Parabacteroides chongii: one gene and its partner. Each later gene encodes a partner of the first gene's protein in a complex. Links are inferred from orthologs where the notes say so. Each region holds a gene or a part of one and is shown in the gene's direction. Other genes may lie near its edges. The genes, in order: tsaB and tsaD.

The links.
Region 2: the proteins of tsaB (region 1) and tsaD are in contact, whole or in part, in a solved structure (PDB 4WQ4), measured with the Escherichia coli proteins. The link is inferred for Parabacteroides chongii from one-to-one orthologs.

The regions. Positions count from the first base shown.
Region 1 is NZ_CP120849.1:5,618,538-5,631,106, reverse strand. Bases 868-3,848 are described here. They hold tsaB (tRNA (adenosine(37)-N6)-threonylcarbamoyltransferase complex dimerization subunit type 1 TsaB), read left to right. Parts: upstream 868-2,000; coding sequence 2,001-2,696; downstream 2,697-3,848. Other genes in these bases: P3L47_RS21670 (ATP-binding protein), read right to left, coding at 2,698-3,848; P3L47_RS21680 (YicC/YloC family endoribonuclease), read right to left, coding at 930-1,802; gmk (guanylate kinase), read right to left, coding at 868-928. Also shown: nadD (nicotinate (nicotinamide) nucleotide adenylyltransferase), read right to left, coding at 1-201; P3L47_RS21690 (hypothetical protein), read right to left, coding at 186-362; more of gmk, read right to left, coding at 359-867; more of P3L47_RS21670, read right to left, coding at 3,849-4,431; P3L47_RS21665 (HU family DNA-binding protein), read left to right, coding at 4,913-5,302; P3L47_RS21660 (BT4734/BF3469 family protein), read left to right, coding at 5,299-7,380; P3L47_RS21655 (hypothetical protein), read left to right, coding at 7,578-7,793; P3L47_RS21650 (DUF4339 domain-containing protein), read right to left, coding at 7,871-8,191; P3L47_RS21645 (SPFH domain-containing protein), read right to left, coding at 8,222-9,544; P3L47_RS21640 (hypothetical protein), read right to left, coding at 9,550-10,485; P3L47_RS21635 (hypothetical protein), read right to left, coding at 10,487-11,470; P3L47_RS21630 (DUF6175 family protein), read right to left, coding at 11,482-12,429; P3L47_RS21625 (hypothetical protein), read right to left, coding at 12,439-12,569. UniProt on the Escherichia coli protein: Required for the formation of a threonylcarbamoyl group on adenosine at position 37 (t(6)A37) in tRNAs that read codons beginning with adenine.
Region 2 is NZ_CP120849.1:5,172,508-5,184,954, reverse strand. The notes cover bases 3,600-6,458. They hold tsaD (tRNA (adenosine(37)-N6)-threonylcarbamoyltransferase complex transferase subunit TsaD), read left to right. Parts: upstream 3,600-4,448; coding sequence 4,449-5,468; downstream 5,469-6,458. Other genes in these bases: P3L47_RS19810 (CinA family protein), read left to right, coding at 6,006-6,458; P3L47_RS19815 (hypothetical protein), read left to right, coding at 5,650-5,889; P3L47_RS19825 (translocation/assembly module TamB domain-containing protein), read right to left, coding at 3,600-4,305. Outside these bases: more of P3L47_RS19825, read right to left, coding at 1-3,599; more of P3L47_RS19810, read left to right, coding at 6,459-6,488; P3L47_RS19805 (Crp/Fnr family transcriptional regulator), read left to right, coding at 6,481-7,035; P3L47_RS19800 (MATE family efflux transporter), read left to right, coding at 7,123-8,475; P3L47_RS19795 (BRO-N domain-containing protein), read right to left, coding at 8,494-9,351; P3L47_RS19790 (SGNH/GDSL hydrolase family protein), read right to left, coding at 9,378-11,114; P3L47_RS19785 (retaining alpha-galactosidase), read left to right, coding at 11,239-12,447.

The DNA.
Region 1 (12,569 bases):
TTCGACTAATTCATAACGAAGCTGGTCGTCCATTAATTCTTCGCGGTCTTTCAGAGGATTGTGGGGGGTGATAAGAAACCAGAGTTCATCCAGTCCGGCAAATTCACACAGCCAGTTGGCTAATGCCAGATGGCCGATGTGAACCGGATTGAACGAACCGGAAAAGATTCCGGTTTTTAGTTTCTTTATTGTCGTTTCCACTTTATGAAATTAAATACCTGTGCTCCGAATACCAATCCAGTGGCTAAGGCTATAATATATTCTTTATAAATAAGGGCGGCAATACAAGTACCCAGCGCAGCAAGAGCAGTCAGGGCAAATATGTATCCCCATTTACGTGGTAGCTTACCGTTGGTACTCATGGCTTCGTCAGAAAGTTTTTGATTACTTCAAAGGCTTCTTTCTGTGCCGTTTCCAGATCATCGTTCACAATGCAAACATCGAAGTGGGGAATGAATCCCAGCTCAAACTCCGCTTTGGCAATACGGCTGTCGATTACTTCCGGTGTATCTGTTCCACGACCTACCAGGCGTTCACGCAGGTGATCGATACTGGGAGGCTGAATGAAAACCGACAAAGCACGATCGCCATAGAACTTCTTGATATTACAACCGCCTACTACATCGACGTCGAATATCACGTTATTACCTTCGTTCAGGATACGTTCCACTTCGCTTTTCAGTGTCCCGTAATATTTATCGGTGTAGACTTCCTCATATTCCAGGAATTCATCGGCAGCGATGCGTGCCCGAAATTCGTCGGGAGTCAGGAAATAGTATTCTACGCCGTCCTTTTCTGTTCCGCGAGGAGCACGGCTTGTCGCCGAGATAGAGAAATGCAGGTTCAGGTTCTGCTTCAGCAGATAGTTGATAATGGTTGATTTACCTGAGCCTGACGGGGCGGAGAATATAATTAGTTTACCAGCCATATTATAAAACGTTTAATACCTGTTCTTTGATCTGTTCCAGTTCGTCTTTCATCTGAACGACGATCTTTTGCATTTCTGCATGATTGCTTTTCGAACCGAGGGTGTTGATCTCGCGTCCCATTTCTTGGGCGATGAAACCAAGCTTTTTACCCTGTCCATGTCCATCTTTCATTGTGCTGATGAAATATTTCAGGTGGTTGTCGAGACGGTTCTTTTCTTCGTTTACATCCAGTTTCTCTATGTAATAGATCATTTCCTGTTCAAAACGATTCTTATCGTAATCCTGGTTTGCCACCTTCTCAAGGTTATCCATGATACGTGCTTTGATCTTTTCGATACGTTCGCCTTCGTATTCTTCCACTTCTGCAAGTAAGCGGGCGATGTTACCGATCTTTTCTTCAAACAGCTTCTGCAACATGGCGCCTTCCTGGATACGGAAATCACAAAGATGCTTGATGGCCTCTTTTACTGCTGTGAAAACAACTTCCCATTCGCTTTCGTCTACCTCTACGATTTCCGACTTGATAACATCCGGCATTTTCAGTAATGTCTGGAACCAGTCTGTAGGAAGTGCGATATTCAGTTTGTCTGCGATGTCTTTGATCTGGCTGTAATAACTTTCAAAAGCTGTGAGGTTAATCTGAGTAGGAGTATCTTTTCCTATATATTCAATGTAAATGCTGAAATCGACCTTACCCCGTTCGAGCGACTGAAGCAGCTGGCTACGGATTTGCATTTCTTTATCTTTGTAGATAGACGGAATGCGGGTTGATAAATCCAGTTGCTTGCTGTTGAGCGCTTTTATTTCTACGGTTACCTTTTTTGAAGGAAGTTCGGCTGTAACCTTACCGAATCCAGTCATTGATTGTATCATTGTTCTAAAAATTTGTGCAAAGATAAATTAATCAATTGACAATTGACAATTGACAATTGACAATTAATTGAAAAGGTGAATAAAATAGATGTTTTCGTCCGTTCTGTTCTGTTTATTTTATACTTTTGCATCCATTATCAAAAGATTGGCTTTTGACAAATATAATTGTCAATTGTCAATTATCAATTGTCAATTAATATGTCTTGCATTTTAAATATTGAAACATCGACCTCTGTCTGCTCCGTTGCTCTGTCAGCCGGCGGTGAGGTGCTTTTTGAGAAAAGTTCGTTTGAGGGCCCTTCACATGCAGCCTTGCTGGGCGTTTATGCGAAAGAAGCTATTGCGGTAGTGAAAGCGAAAGGGTTGAAGCTGGAGGCTGTAGCTGTCAGCAGCGGTCCCGGTTCATATACCGGATTGCGTATCGGCGTATCGGTAGCCAAAGGATTATGTTTCGGATACGGTATCCCGTTGATCAGCATTCATACACTGGAAATACTGGCTGTTGCTGCTTTGAAACAGCAACCTGCCGACAAAGATACTTTGTATTGTGCGATGCTGGATGCCCGTCGGATGGAAGTATATGCAGCTATTTACGATACAGATTTGAAAGAAGTTCGCGGAACTTCGGCTGATATAGTAGATGCCGATACCTATGCTTCTTATCTGGAAAAAGGCAAAGTTTGTTTCTTCGGCAATGGTGCTGCCAAATGCCGTGAAGCGATCGTTTCCCCGAATGCGATTTTCCTGGATGATATTCATCCGTTGGCGGTTAATATGATTCCCCTGGCAGAAAAAGCATTTGCAGCCGGTCAGTTTGAAGATGTAGCTTACTTCGAACCGTTCTACTTGAAAGAGTTCCAGGCTACGATCGCTAAGAATAAAGTGCTGGGGTAGGTTATACCTCTTCGCACTTTACCATATCCCACCCCCGGAACTGCAATAGCAGCCGGTGGAGGGTTGTCCCTTCCGTCAATTCTTGTACTTTTTTGTCTTCACTATATTGGTATAATTGACTACGTCCTTCTTCTGCCTGTGCTTCAAGCTCCTTGTCGGTTGCATTACGGGTTGCATATTTTAGTTCGAGGATGTAGCTGTGTTTTATATCGGGATAACGCTGTTTGTTTGGCAAAAGGAAAAAGTCGCAATATCCGTAATTCATTTCCAGTTCAGGCTCTACCAGATAATAGGAAGACAATGCCAGGTACGCTTTCAGAAAACCCTGTAAATTCCTTTCCCCTTCCATTGCATCACGTACGGACGAATTTTCATGATAAGCACGTGCAACAGCTTCAAAGAATGGTTTCCAAAGACCGTCGAAAGCAAGGTTGTCAATCAAATCTTGTAGGTAAGATAAATTGACAGGGAATGTTTGCTGGTAGTAATCGCGAAGGAAACCTAAATATTGTTCTCGAACGCAATTATTAGGAATACACATCTTCAGGCGGTCACCGCGTGTACCGCATATCGTGAGTAATCCGTAATAATAGAGTAGGCTTCTGAAATTGTCGTGCTCTGCTATTTTCTCTGCTGGAAACGAGGTATGCAAATCAACAATGATTTCGCCTTTTGCGGCAATCTCTTCGATTGTACTCATACGATTCCCTTCGTGTGCACTATCATGATCGATGCGAGCAAGCATTTTCAATTTGCTGTAATCCGTACGAATATTTTTGTCTACCATCTCATCCGGCGCACGATGTCTCTGTATTTGAAAATTCAGATAATAAAGCGTCATATCACAATTGAACACCCTGTCCTCATTCAAGCTTTTAGGTGCAAAACAATAGTTGTTATACCATGGCTTCATCTCTGTTATCATTGTTTCAATGTCGCCAGTTAACACATTATTCTGATGATAATAGTGGAACATTTCGCGAACTTCCGTTTCGTTAAATCCCATCATGGAGTTGAATGTCTCGTCTGTTGAAATATTCCAGTCGATATTATATCCGCTGGAAAGATCGTCCAGTGTAACGGGACTGACACCCATCATGAAGATACGATCGAACATTCCCTTGAATTGTTTAAAATATTCGCGGTAGAAACCACTGGCATGTGTAAGGTCACGGAACATTTTTTGCCCGTGTTCGCTTAGTATGACATTCGTGAAGTTATCGTATTCATCAATAATAAGGTACAACGGATGATTTTTCTCTTTTGCTTTTATTTCTATGTAGGAAAGTTTAGCCTTTGCGCTTTCCAGGCTTTCTACCGTTGTCTTGAAGTCGGCATCATAGAAAGGGGCATATTCGTGTGCAAACTGGTTAATGATAATACTGCAATACTCATTAAAACTTGACATCATATCGCTTCCCGGCAATGAACATCCTGCCTTCGAGAAGTCGAAATAAAGGACCTGATAGCGGTTACGCTGGTCGGTCGGATGTTTTCCGATCCATAGATCTCCGAAATATTTGTCGAAATTCTTCTGTTGCAAAATGTCATAGTAGGTACGCATCATACTTAAGAACAGGCTTTTCCCGAAACGCCTCGGACGAATGAGGAAAAGATAGCTGGGCATCTTTTCAATAAGCGGCAAATACTCCGTCTTATCCACGAAATAAAAATTATCGTTCCTCATCCGGTTGAAATCGGATATTCCGTATGGTATACCTTTTACTTGATTCATAATGGCAACTTTTTAATAATGAATACAAAGTTAATTTATTCCGGTAAATAAAGCAATGATCGGGAAGATTCCATTATCATATTCCTATCATCTTATCTAAAGTAATTTTTGAAAATAACTATCATACTATCATTATTTTGTTTAACATATTGTTTATTAGTATTTTATATTATGATGGTTGCCGTTTTAAACTATCATTCAACCATCATCAACCATCATTCATGATAAGTGCGTTGTAATACTGAAATCTATAAATAGACAGGTCGGAAATATATTGTCTAAAATGAAATAAACTATTGAAAAACATTGCTTATGTGCTATGTTTTTATTATATTTGTAAGGAGGAAAAGGTGTTGGCCTCCGGGTCTGAATACCCCTGAGACCCGGGTGTGAGCATCGTTCAGATCCGGGTGTAAAATGGGGTAAAATGCCCGTTTTGGTGAAGTTTTCTAGTATTATTATTAAAATAAAGTACCGACCTATGGCACATTTCTATGTAGTTCGCACAAAATCGGATAAGACAGGTCCGATAGAAAAGAAACTGTTTTATGGAGTACCCGTTACGACGGGGCGGGTCACTACCGAGGAGTTGGCGGAAGAGATCGCTGCTCGCTGCTCATTGACGCGCGGAGATGTGCTTGCCACAGTCTGCGAGATGAGTGATATTATTCTTGAACGTTTGAAAGAAGGCTATTCCGTCGAACTGAAGGATATGGGTGACCTGTATCTCTCGGCAGGGAGTGAAGGGTATGAGAAAGCGAAGGATTGTACGCCGCATCGGGTAAAAGCGAAACGCGTCTGTTTCAGGATGGGGGCACGATTACGTAAGGAAATGCAGTTTTTTAAATTTGAAAGATACCCGTTCGAATGAAAGTAAGCCAATATCGTTATAAGAAAGACCAGCTTATGTTGCAGATACGTAGCCTGGAACCTGTGATGGAGATGTTACGCTCAGATAAAATGGGGGTACAGGTGGCTAATGTCCGTACTAGTTTACGCTTTTCATTGCCGGGGCGTACGAACGAGTGGATACGGAAATTGCCTGTGATCGTGTGGGGAGCAACATTTCTGCGGAAAGACGGGAAGGTACAGATGAAAAACTATACCGGGTATATCCTTTTGGAAGTGAACGGTTTGTCCGGTCCGGAAGAAGCCGCATCGATACGTGAGGAGGCGGCTGCCATGCCTCAGACCTTGCTGGCTTTCATTGGATTGAGCGGCAAGTCCGTGAAGATTGTCGTGCCTTTTACGCTGCCCGATGGCAAGTTGCCGCGTAGCCGGGAGAAAGCCGTTCTCTTTCATGCGGCGGCCTATCAGTTGGCGGTCAGGCATTTTCAGCCTCAGTTGAGCAGCATGATCACATTGAAAGAACCGTCACCGGAGCGAGGGACACGTGTCAGCTATGATACCGGGCTGTATTATAATCCGGCGGCGATATCGATCCGAATGGAACAACCGATACGGATGCCGGAGGAAAGCGAACTCCGTATCGTGCAGGAGGTTCCGCTCGATCCGATCGAACGTCTGTTGCCGGGCGTGAAACGTAATACGCAGATTGCAACCCTGTTCAGTATCGTGCTTTTGGAAGCGGTCCGTAAATTTGCCGGAAAGGAGAGTGACGATCTGCATGCATTGTTTACGGAGATGGCACAAAATAGTTGCCGTCTGGGGATTCCCGAGGAAGAGGCGGTAGGGTGGACCTTACGGTATGAGGCTTTGAAGCCGCATGAATTACTGGTGCGGCAGGTATTCCGGGGAGTTTATCTGCTGAAGAAAGCGATCGGAGGTAAATTACCTTTGCCGGAATGTCTTTCGATGGTGATGCAACTGGATGAATTCATGGAAAGACGTTATTTCTTCCGGATGAACGAGATGAGTGGGGAGGTGGAATATCTCGACCGTTCGGTCATACAGTTCGCGTACAGGCCTTACACCCAGAAAGTGCGTAACAGTATTTGCCTGGAGGCTCAGAAAGAGGGGCTGAATGTGTGGGATAAAGATATCGACCGGTATGTATATTCAGATCAGATACCCTTGTTTCATCCTATCGATGCTTTTCTTGCGAATCTTCCGGTATGGGATGGCAAATCGCATATTCGTGAGATGGCTGCGCGGGTTCCTAACAATAACCCGTTATGGAGTGATTGCTTTTATCGTTGGTTCCTGAGCATGGTAGCTCATTGGATGCAGCTGGATAAAGAACACGGAAACAGTACGACGCCGTTGCTGGTTGGTGACCAGGGATGCGGAAAATCGACCTATTGCCTGAACTTGTTGCCTCCGTCGCTTCGTCCTTTTTATACCGACAGCATCGATTTCGGTAATAAGAAGGAGGCAGAACTGGCTTTGCATCGCTATGCCTTGATCAATATCGACGAGTTCGATTCGGTAAAGGCTTCGCATCAAAGTTTTCTGAAGCATGTTTTGCAAAAGGCCGTGGTCAATGCTCGCTTACCTTATCAGAGTACGACGCGCAGCCTGCGACGTTATGCAACCTTTATCGCTACCAGCAATAATTTCGATCTGCTGACCGATCCGACCGGAAGCCGTCGTTTTATCTGCGTGGAGGTGGAAGGTCTGATCGACTATCTCCAGCCGGTCGATTACGAGCAGCTGTATGCCGAAGCAAAAGAGATGTTGCGCCGTGGCGAACGGTATTGGTTTACGCATGAGGAGGAGGCGGCAATCGTTGAGAACAACTGGCGTTTCCAGCAAATTCCGGCGGAAGAGCAATTGTTCCTGCGTTATTTCTGTATTTCAGAGGATACGGAAGGGATAGAACCTTTGCTGGCATCGGAGATATTAGATATAATTGCAGAGAAACAGCCCGGTTTTGTTATTACGAAGAAGATGATACTCAACTTTGGTAAACTTTTGAAGCGAAACAATGTACCTAATAAACGGATGACGCGAGGGACTTGTTATTATGTAAAAGTGGTATGTGATTGATTATTAAATATTTGTGTAAGTTGTGTATGATAGTATGATAGATGCCATGATAGTTAAAATAAACAACTATCATGGCATTAATGTGTTTATAATCAGAGTGTTATTTCTCGGTTATGATAGTATGATACTTACTTTATTGTTTTGATTTATAGATACTTTGTGCAGTCAATATATAAACAAGCAAAAGTAATCCGTCTATGATTAGGAACGCTGTTCGATTGAAAGTAAAGAGTGCCTGGAAAGCATGGATTATGATACCTATCAGGAAGAATATTCCTGAAAAGGTCGTTAGCATAATAGCTCCATTGGTTCTCAATGAGCAACCGATGGTGAAACAACTTGTGATCGATAAGAATATGAACGTGCTGCAAAGAAGGACGATCCTTTGTGTCTCATCCTCACATAGTTCATAGAAACCATAGGATATTAAAGCGCTTATCACCAATGCTATAATGGATTTTACCAAGTCTATTTTCATACGAATGCAAACTTATAAAGTTGAATTTAAGACTAAAAGTTCATTCACCTCTTTGATCTCCTGTGCCGATGACCAAGCGGGTAACCCGGGATGCCACATCAGGGAATCTTGTGTCACTTTTTTATTCTTGATCAACTCGGAGAGCTCCCCGCTTGTCACAGGACCGACCTGACGGTTTTCGATAATGACGTGATATATATACTCCGGTTGTTGCTTCGGTGGCGTATAAGCTGGAGAGGGTGTTTGTTTCAATGTGTTCATCATTTGTTGTGAAAGTGACAATCCCATACCAAATTCAACCAGTTTGTCTATGGTATCTAAATTATGATTCATCGTTTATTCGTTTTATGTTTATACTTTTAGTTAAAGGACTCCCGGTGGTGGAGGGGGAGGTGTGTTCCCGTTGAGTTGAAGCAGGTTGTTCAGTTCGTTTATGTTTTCGAGTGACTCCCAGTTGCTCATACCTTGTTTCCAGACATATGTCTTGGTTGTTATCTGGCCTGAGTTGTATAATCCGATCAATTCTTCGGGATTGAAAGGCCCGCATTGTTGTCCGTTTACAATAACCATATATTGTACGACAGGTGGAGGAGGGGGAGTTTGCATGTTTTGATACATGTCCTGGTTCATTCCTTGTCCCATCATATTCATCATATTAGCCATCTGTCCGCCGACGGCACCTCCCATCATCATACCGGCCATCATGTTTGCCGGATTCATACCTGAACTGTCTCCGGTTCCCATATTCCCCATCTCTCCCAGACTGGCTGCGGCTGTTTTCAGTACGTCTGTTTGCTGATTTAAAGCGTGTGTCCGGATATAATTGCTTTCCGTCTGTAGTTTTTGTGCCCGTTGATGTTCTTCCCGGTTGATACGGAGTGTCTCTTCCATATTGTCGAGGTTGATATTTGTTTGCGTATCGATCATTTTTTCTTCCTGTTTACCGGCAACCTGCTGCAAACGTTTATATTCGTCGTTTTCACGATTTACCTGGATGGAACCTATGTCCGCCCTTTTCAGGTTGATCCCGAAATCGTCATAAAACAGGGGTTTCAGCTTCTCTTCGATAAGCGTATTGACTTCATCCAACTTCTGTTCAATTTGTAGGACCGGAATACCGTATTCTTTGGGTGCTTTGGCTATGGCACTTTTTACATATCGGTTGATTGCTGTTTTGACCTGTTCGTGGAAATCATCCAGATTGAATGCTGCCATCCTGTTGAGTTTGACGAACTGCCTGTAATCGGCGATATTGAAGATAAGTCTGCCTTTTACTTGAATAGGAGCACCGAAATTTTGGAAACGGTGATCGTACACCATAAAATCGGGGATATAAAAGGGTATTTGTATATTTCCAGCCAGATTTATGAAATATATCTCTGCCTGGAAGGGGGAACTTCCGCCGAAAGCGAGTCCGACGATGCTGGTCAGTATCGGAAAGTTGGCGGTTTTTATTGTTTCCTGAAAAGGACCTTCTATAAAATCCTGCATAGTCCCGTTGTTTTGCTTGTATACGAAGACTGCTACTTCACCATCTTTTACCTGCAAACTGCTACCATAACGTATGGCATTTTCTTTTTTGCTTTTTTCTCCTGTCGGGCTCCATTTCCAAATCAGGAATTCTTTCTCATCGCAACGGATAGTATCCATGATACCACCTTCTTTGTTATTTCGGAATAGTCCCATATCGATTATTTATAGATTAATTTTTTCAGTTTATTGAAGTCGGAAGGATAATGTAGAGAACTGCATGTCTCCAAAAAATCGATGGCTCCCTCTTTTCTGTTGTTTTTTAGTTGATCTTCGATGATGATTCGGGCACAGCTATAATCGCCCCTCTTTCCCATACAATGCAGCAAAAAGAAAGAAGAAGCCTTTTCCCATTGTTGTTTTTGGGATAAGTGATGGATAACCTGTGTTCTGATATTTTCTCCCTCGTCTATACTGTTCTTTTCTACATCCGGGTAGATGGCGATCGCTTTGTCATATTCTTCCTGTTCCAGATAAGTGATGATCGAACTTTCTTCAGGAGGCAGGTCGGCGGTTGCTATAAATTTTGATAGGGAGAAAATGACAGATCCGGTTACGATCAGGATACAGATGATACTGATGACACCAAGCGTATTATATTGGAAAGCCTGTTTCCGCCATTCTTTTTTAATAGTATCCATTTCCTGGTCCAACGTCAGTGATAACTCCTTCACCTGTTTGTTTTTACCGAAATGGGTATTGGCTTGCCGGCGGTATGTTTCGTAATCGGCTGTTATCAAGTTGAATTGACTGGAGGCTTCATTTTTCTTATTTCTGAACTTTTTTATAATGGAAAAGATAGATAAAAACAAGAATAATGAAACAGCGGACCAAGCCATTATACTCATACTCACAGCCGCCAGTACGAATAGCTGAATGGTAAGGATGATATAAAAGATAAACATATATTTTTTTATACCGGTGAATACAGTCGGTTTATCCTGTTGTTTGAGCTTATGCAGACAACTTTCCATTTTTTCGACCAGTTGTTCCAGCAGGTTGCCTGTATTATCTGTTTGGGTCGCTACGTAACCGCAAACCGGGCAGACTTTCGATAAAGCCGGCATCGGCTCTTTACATACGGGACAATGTTCCATATTAATTGAATTTAGAGATGAACCAGTTATTGATACTTTTCATTAGCGAAGGTTTGTTTGCTTCGTTGTTTGCTATTGCGATATCTCGGGATGCGTTGATTGCCATTTTTTGTAAAGCCACTTCGTCATCGTGGATACGGCGTGCCTCTTCTTGTTTGGCCTCGTAATGTTGCATCTGGCTCGTAATAGCAGCACGCTCAGATGCGTCGATGGATGATTTAATGCTGTTGATCAGGGATGTCGCTGTTTTATATCGGTCGCTTAACGGACTGATATCTGCCAGTAACTCAATGGCTGCCGGATATTCACGAATGGCAATATGTCCTTTAGCTTCTTTGAGTAATTGGTCGGCCTGGTGATTGGCATATTGTTTGTAAATAATTTTTGTTTTATTGGCGATGGCCGGATAACCTTCTACCGATTCCGGTACACCGGCAAGAAGGTTTAAAGCGTCTTCGTAGAAGCCCTGAGCAGCAAGTGTTTCAGCCTGTTTACTTAATGTTGGGATGCGCATTTTGTAATAATCTGTAATCCTGTTTTTAGTTTCTTCTATAAATGCCGATACTTTTTCAGAACGGGGATTGATACGATTTATCGCCTGTATCAGAGCTTTGTGCTCCTGCTGGTCAATACCTTTGCCTGGAAATACGATTTCACTGATAATAGTTTGATCGAAGACATCCACTACATAAAATGATATTTCCATGCTGATCGAGAACATAGGAGGGGCAGTGGGAGTCGCTTCTTTCGTGAGAATAGTGATGTTAGGAGTTAATACAAATCTTTCGGAATAAGAGGCCAGTCCATTCATTGTCAACATTTGCCTTGCTTTCAATTCCAATATCTTTTTTACTCCGTCAGCTACGGGAAGTTCGGTACTGACAAGCGGGGTAATGTCTATCATGTCTTTGGACGACAAGGTTTGCTGCGCCCATCCACTGAGGACAGATGCGAGTAATAACAGGATTGTTTGTATTATTTTCATGATTACAGGTTTTATTTTTCACCGATGATTAAAAGACTTTCTCCTAAACTTTTCAGAACGATTTTGCCTGGTATCCTATAAGGATCCTTTCGCAGATATTTGCGGAGAGAGTTTGTGAAATCTCTTGTATCCATAGCTCTTCCGTCTTCATCATATAAGGGGATACGGACTTGGCTGAAACGTATGTGTGTCTCTGTCGCATCATCAATGGAATAACGTCCTTTGACTGTGTTGTCGGTCATCCAGTTTTTTATAATATCGTATAGTTCATCATCTCCGAATTCAGATTCAAAATCGACTTCGGAGTTTTCGAACAGTTTGATTTCGACGATTACTTCCCGACCGTTTTCAGCCATGTCTTCGAAGTGTTTTTGTAGTCTGTCTGAGAAAACATTCATATTCGATTGGACTGCTTCTCTGAGCATACTGGCTATCTCGGCTGAAAACGAAGGATTACCGACACCGTTGGAACCGGCTATTTGTTTATTTGTAGCAGCGTCCATTCCTCGTAAATCATACGTGATCGAGGCTTCCGGACCGGACCAGTTGATCGTATAATCAATATCCAGAATGATATCAGGTTTCGCTCGTTTTCTTATTTGGTCGAAAGGACTTTCACTGATTGTCGATCCGGATTTACTTGTTATTAGTTCGTCCTCGGCTTTGCTTGTTTCCAATTTTTTCAGTGTGGCTTCCAAATCTTCCAATTCAAATCCACGGTCTTTCATTAAATTATTAATGGTAGAGATAACAATCCTTAAGTCTTTGTTTTTCACTGCTTCATTATAATTGGCGACTTCAGAAACGAGACCTTGGTCATCGTATTGAGTCATGCAATGATTTTGCCGACACCAACTATCGCTGGGGATAACCATCAATTTTGGTTTTCGCGCCTGGCCATATACTGCTAATGAACTGATCCAAAAAACGATAAATAATATGTGTATTTTTATATTCATGATTGTTTTTTATTTTAGTATACCATCTGCTTGTAAGCGTCTTTTTAGTTCGGAACGAAATACACGCACTACAATTCCGTATTTAAGCTGATTTTTATTTGCCTCCTGAATGCGTGTGGTTCTGCCGTTTTCTTCTCCGG
Region 2 (12,447 bases), 450 kb from region 1 along the record:
GGTCGTTAAGGCCCGGTTCAGATACTTATACATATCATTGGCATGGTTGTAAGCTTTCAGACGGATTTCTCCGCTTGGGGTCAGCTTATACTCCAGGTCAAATTCACCGACGAAGTCGTTCTTCCCCTGGTTCATATTATTTCTGTATCCGAAACTACCGTTGAATAACAGGCGATTGTCTAGTAATTGGCTGGATAGCAACATTTCCACTTCCGTATCTTGTATGCCGTCATCGCTGGTGCGGATGTTCGTACCGATCTGTACCTTGTCCGTCAAGCTGTTGAGTATGCTCGACAGTTGGGAGGAGATGGCGGAAGAAGCCACGGCGCTAAATTCGCTCGAACGGTAGGCGTTCTGGCTGTATTCAGGGGTGTAGAATTTGTTCAGCACCAGGAGGTAGATAATTTGGCGCGTCATCATGTCTTCCGTATCGACCAACGCTTTCATCTGACGTTCTATTTCTTCGTTTGAACCGGGAAGTTCCAGGTCGAACGAGATAGCTGGGCTGCGTAACATGCCGTCGAGGTTAAGTACGCAGTTGACGGGTATGTTGGTTCGCGGACTTTCCAGTGCCAGGTTTTCATCCAGGTCGCGCAGGTTGGCAGTTACATTATAAATGGCATTTATTTGCATCGTGGCATTGAACGGGTCGCCCCGGAAGTCGATGGAGCTGCCTTCACGTATCTTAAAGTCCTTATGGATGATCTGTTGCAAGCTGAAATTATAGTTACCCTTGATGATGCCCATGTTTCCATACATGCGTAAATCAGTCTTTGTCCCATATTCTATCTGCATGCTTCCGCTGCAATTACCGGTGATCTTATCTCCGGCAATTGGATCCATGATCAGCTCGATATTGGCATCAGGTGTAATATCGAGCAGGAAGTTCATACGCATTTCAGCACCTTCTTCTTCGTTGGTGGCAGCCATTTTCAGGGAATCGGGCGAGATTGTCCCGTTGGCAATCGATTCCTTTAACTGTTTCTTATCGACGAATGTGATAAAATCATATTCGGCAGCCGTTGTATTGTTTATGAAGTCGAGTGTGATGGCCGTTTTGGGATCGTTTCGCATATTGATGTCGAAGTTGATCAGCTTGTCATTTCCTTTGATCGACGCCGATCCGCTACCGAAGACTGTTCCGTAAATCAACGGATTTTGCTTGCGGGTCGCATTAAACACCAACATATTGTTTGTCTTGACATTCACGTCGAAACTGACATCTTTGAAATGATTGTGATAGACACTCATGTTGACGATACCCGGATTACCGAACTCGTCATGGACGGTCAGGTTCCGCATATTGATGGAACCGGCATCCAGATGGATGGAGTCGGAGAAGGTATAATACGTATTCGTATATTCGATGCCCAGCCCGCCGTCCAGCACATACGCATCTCCCTCGACAGTCAGCGACTTGAACGGACCGTGCAGGTGGACGTTTCCGAAACCCCGTCCTTTCATATTCTTAGCCACCTTTTCCACAAAGGGGTGGAGAAATCCCAGATTGATATCGTTGGCTCCGAAGAATAAGGACAACCCGGCATTCTGTCCTACCGGGAAGATGTAACCGCTTACGTCGGTCCATGTCGTATCGTTCTTATAGATACTGCCGAGCATCAGGATACCCTTTTGCTCATCGTCCCATTCGCTGAAAAGGTTCAGCCTGCCCAGCGGTGTCTGGTTGAATGAGAAGTCTTTTATCTCCAGATCGGTGTTCAGCATACGACTGCCGTACAGGTCGCTTATATTAAATGTACCTGTCGCTTTCCCGGCAAATTGCAATACCGGGATATTCAGTATATCGAAAATGTATTTGAGTTCGACCTGTTTCAGGTCCATCAAAAGCGTATCCGATGGATTTTTGGAGATGTTTCCGTCCAGCAGCAACGATTGTTTCTCATTGCCTACCCGGAATTTACGGATACCTATCTGCCCGTCGGAAATTACAATATTCGAGGGATGGATGGTCCACAAAGAATCGTTCAGCACCAGTTGGCTCTCCTTGACGGAAATATCGGTTCGCAGGGTAGAAGGCCTCTTTTCCTGTTCTTTTTCAGTGAAGAGGGCAGACGCCGACAGCTCGGCACGGAACACCTTTTCCTTATTGTTCGCCCAGCCGATCAGCGTATTGATCCGGTTGTCGCGGGCATCCGCTTTCAGGTCGAGGTAGTTACGAAGTCCTTTCAGGTTGTAGTTGGTTGCCCTCAGTTGCAGGTTGATATTATCCTGCGGGTTGTCGCAAGTCAGGTAACCGGATTCGAACAGGGAGTTTCCCAGTTTGAATTTAGGGAGGAAAGCCTCGATGCGGAATTTATTATACAAGTTATTGTAGTGTCCGGTGATGCGTGCCTGGTTGACCATCGTCACCGGCAGTTTGAGTGTTTCGGATATCTTTTCCGTATTCTCTACTGTCAGCAACAGCGAGAAATTGTTCTCTTCTACTTCTTTTTTCTTCTGCGTCGCATTGATCAGTGCTGGGATATATCCTTTGAAAGTGTTCATAAAACTCGGTACGATCGTGGTAAAGGAGTATGCACCGGTAACCTCTCCGTTCAGGATATCGGACGAGATAGTCAGATGGCGGTCCAGTGAATGTCCGGATGCCGTTACCTGGAATTTTTTCAGGAAGAAGCTGCTTGGAGCCGTCAGGAACGAAAGGCTGTCTATCGTGATATTACCTTCCAGGTTATCGATATTATTCCCCGTAAAATCGGCATTCAGGGATAGCGAGATATCCGGCGATTCATATTTGTCGATCAGGTTGAGGCTGTCGGGACGAAAATGTTCCAAATTGGCGGTGAAGTTGAACATAGAGTTCTTCCCCTCGTGGCGGAACATACCCTGGGCATGCAACTTCCCGTTCGGGTCGTTCACCTGTACCATGCCGTCGAAGCTGTTCTTTTTGAAATTTCCGGACAGCTGGATATCCTCGTACTTGTATTTTTTGAACTCGAACTCGTTGATGTTCGCTTTAATATTTCCGAAGAAACTGCTGTTGTTGTAGCGTTTGGCATCCAGCGAGATGCTCAGGCGGGTGTTCCCGTAAGGGTTGCCATCGTTGAACAGTTCGTTCAGATGCAGGCCGGAGGTAGAAATATGTCCTTTCAGGTATGCCGCAACATTGTTTTCTTTGTCTGTACCGAATATCATGTCGGTCTGCACCGAACCGATCGCCGAAGAGAACTTTCCGAACGCCACCAGGTTATCGAAGAAGCCGGATATCTCTCCGGTAAAATTGATCGTACCCAACCTGACGATAGGATCGGGCAGCACGACCGGCTTCTTGTTGAAATTGTTTACCAGGCCCGCCAGTCCGTCGGTCGTGATATACATCTTGTTTACCTGTCCGAAGATATAGGCATCTTCTGGATGGCTGATCCCTTTCAGGTCCATTTTTCCGATAAACAGCATCTTGTCGCTGTAACGGATTGTCAGCCGTTGCAGGTTGATATTGTTGACGGAGCCGGACGCTTCTGCCGATAATTCGATGGTCTCAGTGAAGTTGCTGAAAGCCGGGACGAAAGGAGAGAGGTCTTTCAGACAGATTTGCGACGGGGAAATATTCAATTCCAACGGGGCATGGTTTAGCAGCTCGGAAGCGTTCTTTACTTCCTGCATGTCGATCTTTGCCCGGCTGATTTTCAAATCCGTTTCCGGTAGTTTTATTTCGAAATTGTTGATGAAAGCACTGTCGCGGTTGCTGATAACGTTCATCGACAGTTTATTCAGCGTAAGGCCGGAAGCCTCGTCGAAGCTCATCTTTTTGATGTTGGCGTTCAGGCTGTCCTTGTTGAAGGCCTTCATGGAAATCTTCGCACTCAGGTTTTTGATAGCCACATGTCTGGCGTTGAATTTTCCTGGCGTTTCGGCCTCGCTTTGCACGTCGTACCGGAAGTTTCCCCGGCGGATCAGGATCGAGTTGAAACGCAGGTCGATATTCGGATTCTTCTTGATCGTGTCCCTGCTGGCAAAAGCATCCAGCACGAACTGGAGATTGAGCGGACTTTCGGGTGTCTTTTTTTTGAGATTGACGGAAAAACCGAATAGCCGCACGGTAGTGAAAACGAATTTTCCTTTAAACAACGGAAGAACTTCAAAGCCCGCCGCTACATGATTGGCTTCGAATAATGTCTGACCTTCCTGATCTTCGAGGTATAAGTTGTCAAGGACCAAACGGTTGAACCATTCGATATTCACATTTCCTATCTTTACGGGCACACCGAGATGGCCGGATAATTCGGTCGATGCAATGTCGGAAACCTGATGTTGGATGTAGGGTATCTTCAACAAGATAAAGGGCATCGCATAGAATATCCAGAACAAAACAAGTAGGGTAATGATTATGTATTTGAGTCCTCTGATATCTTTACTATATTTTAAACGCAAATCTACAACAATATCGCGATAGAATTCATTAAATTTGCACAAAAAAACGAGAGAAGAGTATGAGTGTAACAATATTGGGGATAGAATCATCCTGTGATGATACTTCCTCTTCCGTAATACGCGACGGCGTGATGCTGTCGAATGTGATAGCCAGTCAGGCGGTTCACGAAGCATATGGTGGCGTGGTTCCCGAGCTGGCTTCACGCGCACACCAGCAGAATATCATCCCGGTGGTGGCAGAGGCTATCAAGCGTGCAGGTATCGATAAGTCGGAACTGAGCGCCGTTGCGTTCACGCGCGGGCCGGGGTTGATGGGATCTCTGCTGGTCGGAACCTCCTTTGCCAAAGGGTTTGCGGCTTCTTTGGACATCCCGATGATCGAGATCAACCATTTGCAGGCGCATGTACTGGCTCACTTTATCAAGGAAACGCCGGAAGACGATCATGCTCCCTCGTTCCCGTTCCTGTGTTTGCTGGTGTCGGGCGGTAACTCGCAGATCATCAAAGTAAATACTTATAACGACATGGAGGTGATAGGGCAGACGATAGACGACGCAGCGGGCGAAGCCTTCGATAAATGTGCGAAGGTGATGGGGCTGGGTTATCCGGGTGGTCCGGTGGTGAACCGCTTGGCCAACGAAGGAAATCCGAAAGCCTTTACTTTCAGCAAACCGCATATTCCGGGATACGATTATAGCTTCAGCGGGCTGAAGACTTCTTTCCTCTACACCTTGAGGGATAAGCTACAGGAAGATCCGGACTTCATCGAAAAGAATAAACGTGACCTTTGTGCCTCTCTTCAGTCGACAGTGATCGATATCCTGATGGGTAAGTTGCGCAAGGCAGCGAAAGACCTGAATATAAAAGAGGTGGCGGTGGCCGGCGGTGTTTCGGCAAACTCCGGTTTGCGTGATGCCTTCCTCGACCATGCGAAGCGGTATGGTTGGAAAGTGCATATCCCGAAGTTCGCGTTTACTACAGACAACGCGGCGATGGTTGCCATCACTGGTTATTATAAATTCCTCGATAAGGATTTTTGTCCGATGGACGCTGTTCCGTTCTCACGGGTGGTTATTTAAATTACTTTTGGCTTGATCCAAAAGTAATCAAAAGATCAAGGCTGCACCGGCTTCGCTGCTACGGGTGAAGACTACGCTTGAAAAATCCGAAACTCGCTGCGCTCAGACAGCGGATTTTTCCGGGCCGCTTCGTCTTCCCCCTTCGCTTACGCTCACCCGCTGAGGCCTTTCAGAGAGCGCTTTGCGCTCTTTGAGGATTGCCGATACCGACACCTTTAAAACAGGCGGTATCGGCAATTCTAAGAGGAAGCTTTGCTTCCTATGTCAGGCTTCAGCTGGTGAGCGTAAAGCGCAGCAGCCGGAGAGAGCGCCCGGAGCATCTACCGTAGGGGTCGTTCGTGAACGACCCTTACCTATCGACAGCAAACGTAGGATGCGGAGTAGCGAGGCAGGTGCAGCCTTGAAAAGCCCGGTTAAGTGAGTGCATATCCAAGCTCGCTTGGATATGCCGAACGATAGGGCTTTGGCCGTCTGGACGGCAACTTTTGGTTACTTTTCTTTCAAGAGAAAAGTAACATTCAATTAGATAAAAACAATATGAATTCAATAAGCGAACAATTAGGCAAACTTCTTCGAACGAAGAAGTTGTCGATGGGGACGGCGGAAAGCTGCACGGGTGGCCGGATAGCCAATATGATCACGCTGGTGGCAGGTAGCTCCGATTATTTTGTCGGGGGAGTTGTCTCTTACAGCAACGAAGTGAAACAGCATGTATTGGGTGTTTCGGAAGAAAGTCTTCGCCAGCATGGGGCCGTCAGCCGCGAAGTGGTGGAACAGATGGCGCAGGGAGCGATCCGTACCCTCGGATGCGACTGTGCTGTAGCGACTTCCGGTGTTGCAGGACCCGGCGGAGGAACCCCGGAAAAACCGGTCGGCACGGTTTGGATCGCCGCAGCCCTGAAAGGTGAAATCGTCTCACATTGTTTTCATTTCGGAACGGTCAGGGCGGAAAATATACAGGCGGCGGCGGATGCTGCGTTGACCCTGTTATTGGACTTGTTACAAAAACAGTATGGATAAATTCATAGAACAACAGCGGGCGGTTTATCCCATGTCCGACGAAGCGATCCGGTTGCTGGTCGACGAGATGGAGGAGGTGGCTTTCTCGAAAGGAGAACTTTCGACGAGGGAAGGCGACCGCGACCCGTTTGTCAGGTTCGTCAAAGAGGGATTGGTCCGGGCATATGTCGAACTGGATACGAAAGATATCACCTTATGGTTTGCCAGCGACAGCGAAATGATCAATTTCGTTTACCGCGACATCTCGGTCTATAACGTGGAGATGGTGGAGGATACCGTCCTGTTCCGCATCCCTGCCACGAAACTGGACAAACTTTTCGAACAGTCGCACGATATCGCTATCTGGGGATTGAAGCTGCTCGACTATTACCTGCGGGAATATGAGAACTATTTTATCAACGACAGTTGGAGTGATGCCCGCGAACAATACGAGAGTCTGATGCACTCGCGCCCGGATCTGTTCCAGCGAGTGCCGTTGAAACATATCGCTTCCTACCTGCAGATCACGCCGCAATCGTTGAGCCGTATCCGTTCCTCTTCTAAATAAAAAGAGCAAACCGAAATTATCTTATGGTAATTTTTCTCTGAAAAGACCTCCTTACCTTTGTAGCCGGAACCAAAAGCAAGTTGTTTTATGAGTAAGGAAAAAGCTCTCTTCCGCCAGGAAAGAGAGAGGTTATTGTTGACAGGTGAGATTCCCCGGTTATTTACAAAGTATGCACTTCCCGGCGTGGCGGGACTATTATTTCTGGGTATCCAGTCCGTGATCGACGGGATTGTGCTCGGACGGTTTGTGGGCGCTAATGCGCTGGCTAGTGTGAATCTGATCTTACCGTGTTATAGTTTGATCTCGGCGTTTGCCATCGTGATGGGCATCGGGGGACAGACGATTGTCAGTATCAGTCTGGGAAAAGGTGATAAGCAGGAAGCGGACAACGCGTTGCGTTCGGTATTCCTGTTCCTGATTGCCATGTCTTTGGCGGTGAGCCTGTTGATTTATTTATTTGCGGGAGAGATCGCTTCTTTCCTGGGGGCGAATGCAGTGTTGCAGGGGGATGCCGTAGGATATATCCGGGCATTGGTCCCTTTCTTCCCGTTTTTGTGTACGATGTTCTTCGGCGACTATATCATTAAGGCGATGGGGCATCCCTTGTATGCGACTTCGGTCATGGGGACGACCGTGATCCTGAATATTATTCTCGACCTCGTGTTCGTTGCCGTATTGGGTTGGGGCATGATGGGAGCCGGACTGGCGACCGGTATTGCCTTTACGATCGGTGCTTGCCTGAATGTGCCCCGGTTGTTTTCGCGTCACGAAGTCGTTGCCGTCCAACGTGGACGCTACAATTGGTGGCTGGTATGGAATGCTTTCTATAACGGGTCCTCGGAGGGTATGTCTGAACTGTCGGTAGCAATTACCGTTTTCCTCTTCAATATCACGATGATGAAGTATCTGGGTGAAAGTGGGGTGGCGGCGTTTACGGCAATCAATTATATCCTGTTTATCGGAACCACCATATTCCTGGGGATATCGGATGGTATCATACCTATTATAGGATATAACTACGGGGCGAAGAAGCAGGAACGTATCAAGTCGATCCTGGGACTTGCCGTGCGGGTTAATTCCGCGATCGGGATCGGTTTGTTCCTGGTATTGTTATTGTTCGGCGAACAGATTATCGGATTGTTTTTCAACGATCACAGCAACGAGGCCTTTGCTATTGCGTCGCGAGGTGTCTCGATCTATTGTTTTGCCTTTTTGTTGTGTGGTCTGAATATCCTGGCATCCAGCTATTTTACGGCTATCGGGAATGCGAAGATTTCGATCATTATATCAGCTTTGAGAGGACTCATATTCGTAGGAATCGGCATACTTGTCCTCCCCGCTGTATTCGGTATTGACGCCATCTGGTATGATATACCGATCGCTGAGATTTGCACGTTGTCAGTCTCTTACTGGCTGGTGCGCAGGTCGTTAAAGAGATAAGGTTGACATACTGGCAGCCTACTCTTCTTCAGTCTTTTCATTCTCTTTTTTGTCTTGTTGCAAAGACTGAATATTTTTGGCATTAAGAGGGGTGACAACTGGCTGTCCTGTCTTTTCCTCCAGCTCCAACCTGGCGTTGCGTGCTACTGTAGCTCCTTGTCGGGCTACTTCAGAGTGCTCATCGAAAGAGTCTGGACCTATGGCTTCCGAGATCTCTTTCGTTGAAAGCTCTGCAAGCATGTTTAGAACTAATTCTTTGTTAGTCATGTTATCACGCAGGTTCTCTTTCTTTAGGTTCTTGAATTGTTTGTATTCTTTTGCCGTTTTTCCCGCCCATGTCTTATAAATAATATCTGTAAGAGTAGCGAACTGTACGCCTTCTTCCAGGCCGTGACGTTTCCATTCATCAGTCAGGTCTTTACGTATCTCGATACTTTTAAGACGTTGGTTGATCCAATTGTCGGAATAGCCCAAACGTTTGTAATCGGTCATAGCCTGTTCGATGGATAATTCCGGGTCTTGCATCTGGTCAAGGCGCTCTTTTGCTACCTGAGCCATCCAGAGTTTAAAAGGCTCTGCCTTAGGCGAAGGGACAGACTGGATCAGGCGGAAAAGTTGCTCGGTGGTGGCTACGTCGGTTTTGTAGTATTTGCCATCACCAGAGGGCATTTTCAGTTGTACGATTTTAGCGTACAACTGACTTCCTTCTTTTGATAACTTACGTTTCAAGTCGCTCCAATAACGACGTGGGTTATCACTATCCGTCAATACGGCAATTACATCCACTATGGAAAAATACCATTCTTCCGTTTCGCTATCCCATACGGTGCGTACTTTTTTTTCTTCAAAGATTTTGATTGCATTTTGCTGTGTCATAACTTGCTGTCTTTATATCTGTTGCTTTAATCCTCGGCTATTGTTTTAGCTATTAACTGATACCCTTTTTCGTTCGGATGCAGGCCGTCGTTGAAAAGCGATTCGTCGATCTTGCCGGTGGGCAGGAGCAAGGTTGTTCCGGCATCGCTGAACAGGCAGTTTTCCTCGTTTGCCATTGTGCGGATTTGCAGGTTGATGTTTTTCACCCAATCCTCGTGTTCCCGGCGGGGAAGGATACCGATCACTTTAACCGTCGCTTTCGGTTGGCGGTTACGGATAGCTGTGATGAGGAAACGCAGACCTTCTACAATATCTTTGTCCGGGCTGATTCCCATATTGTTCGTTCCGATCATCAGGACAACCTTATCCGCTTCATATCCATCCAGCTCACCGTGGTAGATACGCCAAAGTACGTTCTCTATACGGTCGTAACCGTATCCCAGATTCTGGAATCCGGCCGGTTCCATGATCTTCTTCCAGCTTTTCGCACCGTTGCTTCTCGGTCCTGCCGGTTCTCCTCCCCAGAAATGAGTGATCGAGTTGCCGAGGATGACGGCTTTGGGTGGGTTTTGCTCGATATGCTTCAGGATGTCGCGGTGGCGGGTCTGCCATTCGTAATTGTTCGGTTCGCGACGTTGGGTAACAGGCTGAGTCGTCGGGCGGTCGCCTACCGGCAGCCGGAGGATGTCGCGTACTTTCTTTTCAACGGCTGTGGCCTGGTAGGTGGCTCCGAGGTCGGAAGGGTGTACATAGTCTACCCAGGCATCGGGCGGAAAGTTCAGCTCTTCATGTGTCAGGTAATACAGGTCTTTGACACCTGCTTGCAACAAGGCTTCGTATCCTTTGCGCGAAGCGGCGTTCAGGCGGGTATATAATTCGTATTGTCCTCGATTGCTGGGAGCGTTGCTGTATCCGGCATGTTCTACCAGGAGGATGGGAGCGTTTCGTTTTTCTCGGATTTGTTTGACGGCGGCAATTACCAGGGCGGTTACTTCTTCATTGGTTTTTTGTGTGAGGTTGGGCAGGCAATCCAGGATGTAGAGGCGGGCATCCTGCTCAACGATGTAGTTTAGGACTGCTTTTTCGAGTTGCCCGTTGCCTGAAAATCCCAGATTGATCAACGGATAGTCCAGCGAACGTTGCAGGATGTTTGCCCACGCCATGCCGGGGCGTGAGGAGCAAGCGCCCTGTGCGATGGAAGTACCGTAAAGAACGACCGGCTTCTCCGGCGATTGGGGAATGAAAGTCAGTTCGGTTCCTTCCGGTGTGCCGATCTCCATCCATTTGATACTATTATATAAAGGTAAGTAGAGCCTGTATTCAAACCCGCGGTTATGGAACTTGTCTTGTCCCAGGTTTGTATAGCTGTATCGGATCGTATCTCCGAATGAGTAGTTACCGAAACAGAAACTCCACTTGCCCTCGCTGTCGATGCTGTACAGGTCGAGCCCCGATACGCCGGTCGATTGCATGTGCGGCATAGCATACCCACCGCTTACCTGGTAACGTACGGTTATTTGGGGGGAGTTGCAATAAAAATGAATAGCCAGTCCGGCAGAGTTGCGGGAGAGGTTCCAAACCGGTTCCCTGACTTCCGCCTTTGCCCGGTCGGGCAGGCGTACATAGGTCTGTCCGATCTCATCAGGCCAGCCTTGGTTCTGAATTACGGGGAAACTTGCCTCCATCGGATTCTGCCATTTCCATTCTGCCCCGGCAGAGAGGCATACCATACATAGAATAAAGATACTCAACAGTCTTTTCATAGGTCGATCTATTTGTTTACAATGCTTTTTGATACAATATTGACAAAGATAATACAATATTAGAATTTTTGTTTTCGTTTATTCGTGTATATTTGCCTCAGTTAAAAACAAAAATTCAGATACGATGAAAGCACAAGTATTGCTTACTTTCCTGTTGTTGGGAAGCATGCCTTTATTGGCTCAGAAAAGTTATCAGTTGCAGTCGCCCGACAGGAAACTGCACACTGTTGTGACGGTTGGAGATAATGTAGAGTTCTCGTTGAACCATGACGGGACGGAGGTGCTGGCTCCTTCTGCCATATCTATGACCTTACAGACCGGCGAAGTGTTGGGAGGTAACAGCCCTAAAGTTTCGAAAGTGACGAAAGGTTCCGTCGATAAGTCGATCCCGTCGCCGTTTTATAAGAAATCGGAAGTAAGCGATATATATAATGAGATGACGATCGCTTTCCGTGGCGATTACAGTATCGTGTTCCGCCTGTATAACGACGGTATGGCCTATCGTTTCGTGACGAAGAAAAAAGGAGATATGATCGTGAAAGATGAAGAAGCATCCTATAACTTCTCTACCGACCATAAGACCTTCGCCGCTTATGTGAACAGCACCAAGCCGACTTTCGAAGAACAGTTCTCCAATTCATTCGAGCAACCTTATTATAATGAACCGATCACCAAGCTGAACGACAAGCGCCTGATGATCCTGCCGTTTCTGGTCGATCTCGGAAATGGAAAGAAGGTTTGTATCACAGAGGCCGACCTCGAAAGCTATCCGGGTATGTTCCTGAATAACACGACAGACAAGCCTTCCCTGAAATCAGTCCATGCCCCGTATCCGAAGGTGAAACAGCAAGGCGGACATAACCAATTGCAGATGCTGGTTAAGGAACGCGAGAATTATATAGCGAAGACAAAAGGAAACCGTTCTTTCCCCTGGCGTGTATTCGTTGTTTCGGAAAACGACAAGCAGTTGGCCGATTGCGATATGGTATATCGCCTGGCGGCTCCCTCTCGTATAAAGGATATCTCCTGGATCAAACCGGGTAAGGTAGCTTGGGATTGGTGGAACGACTGGAATATTTCCGGAGTCGATTTCCGTGCCGGTATCAATAACGAAACGTATAAATATTATATCGATTTTGCGGCCGACCATGACATCGAATATGTGATCCTCGATGAAGGATGGGCTGTAAACCTGAAAGCAGATTTATTGCAGGTGATCCCGGAAATCGACTTGAAGGAGATTGTATCGTATGCAAAATCGAAGAATGTGGATATTATCCTGTGGGCCGGTTACTATGCCTTCGACCGGGATATGGAAAATGTGGTGAAACAT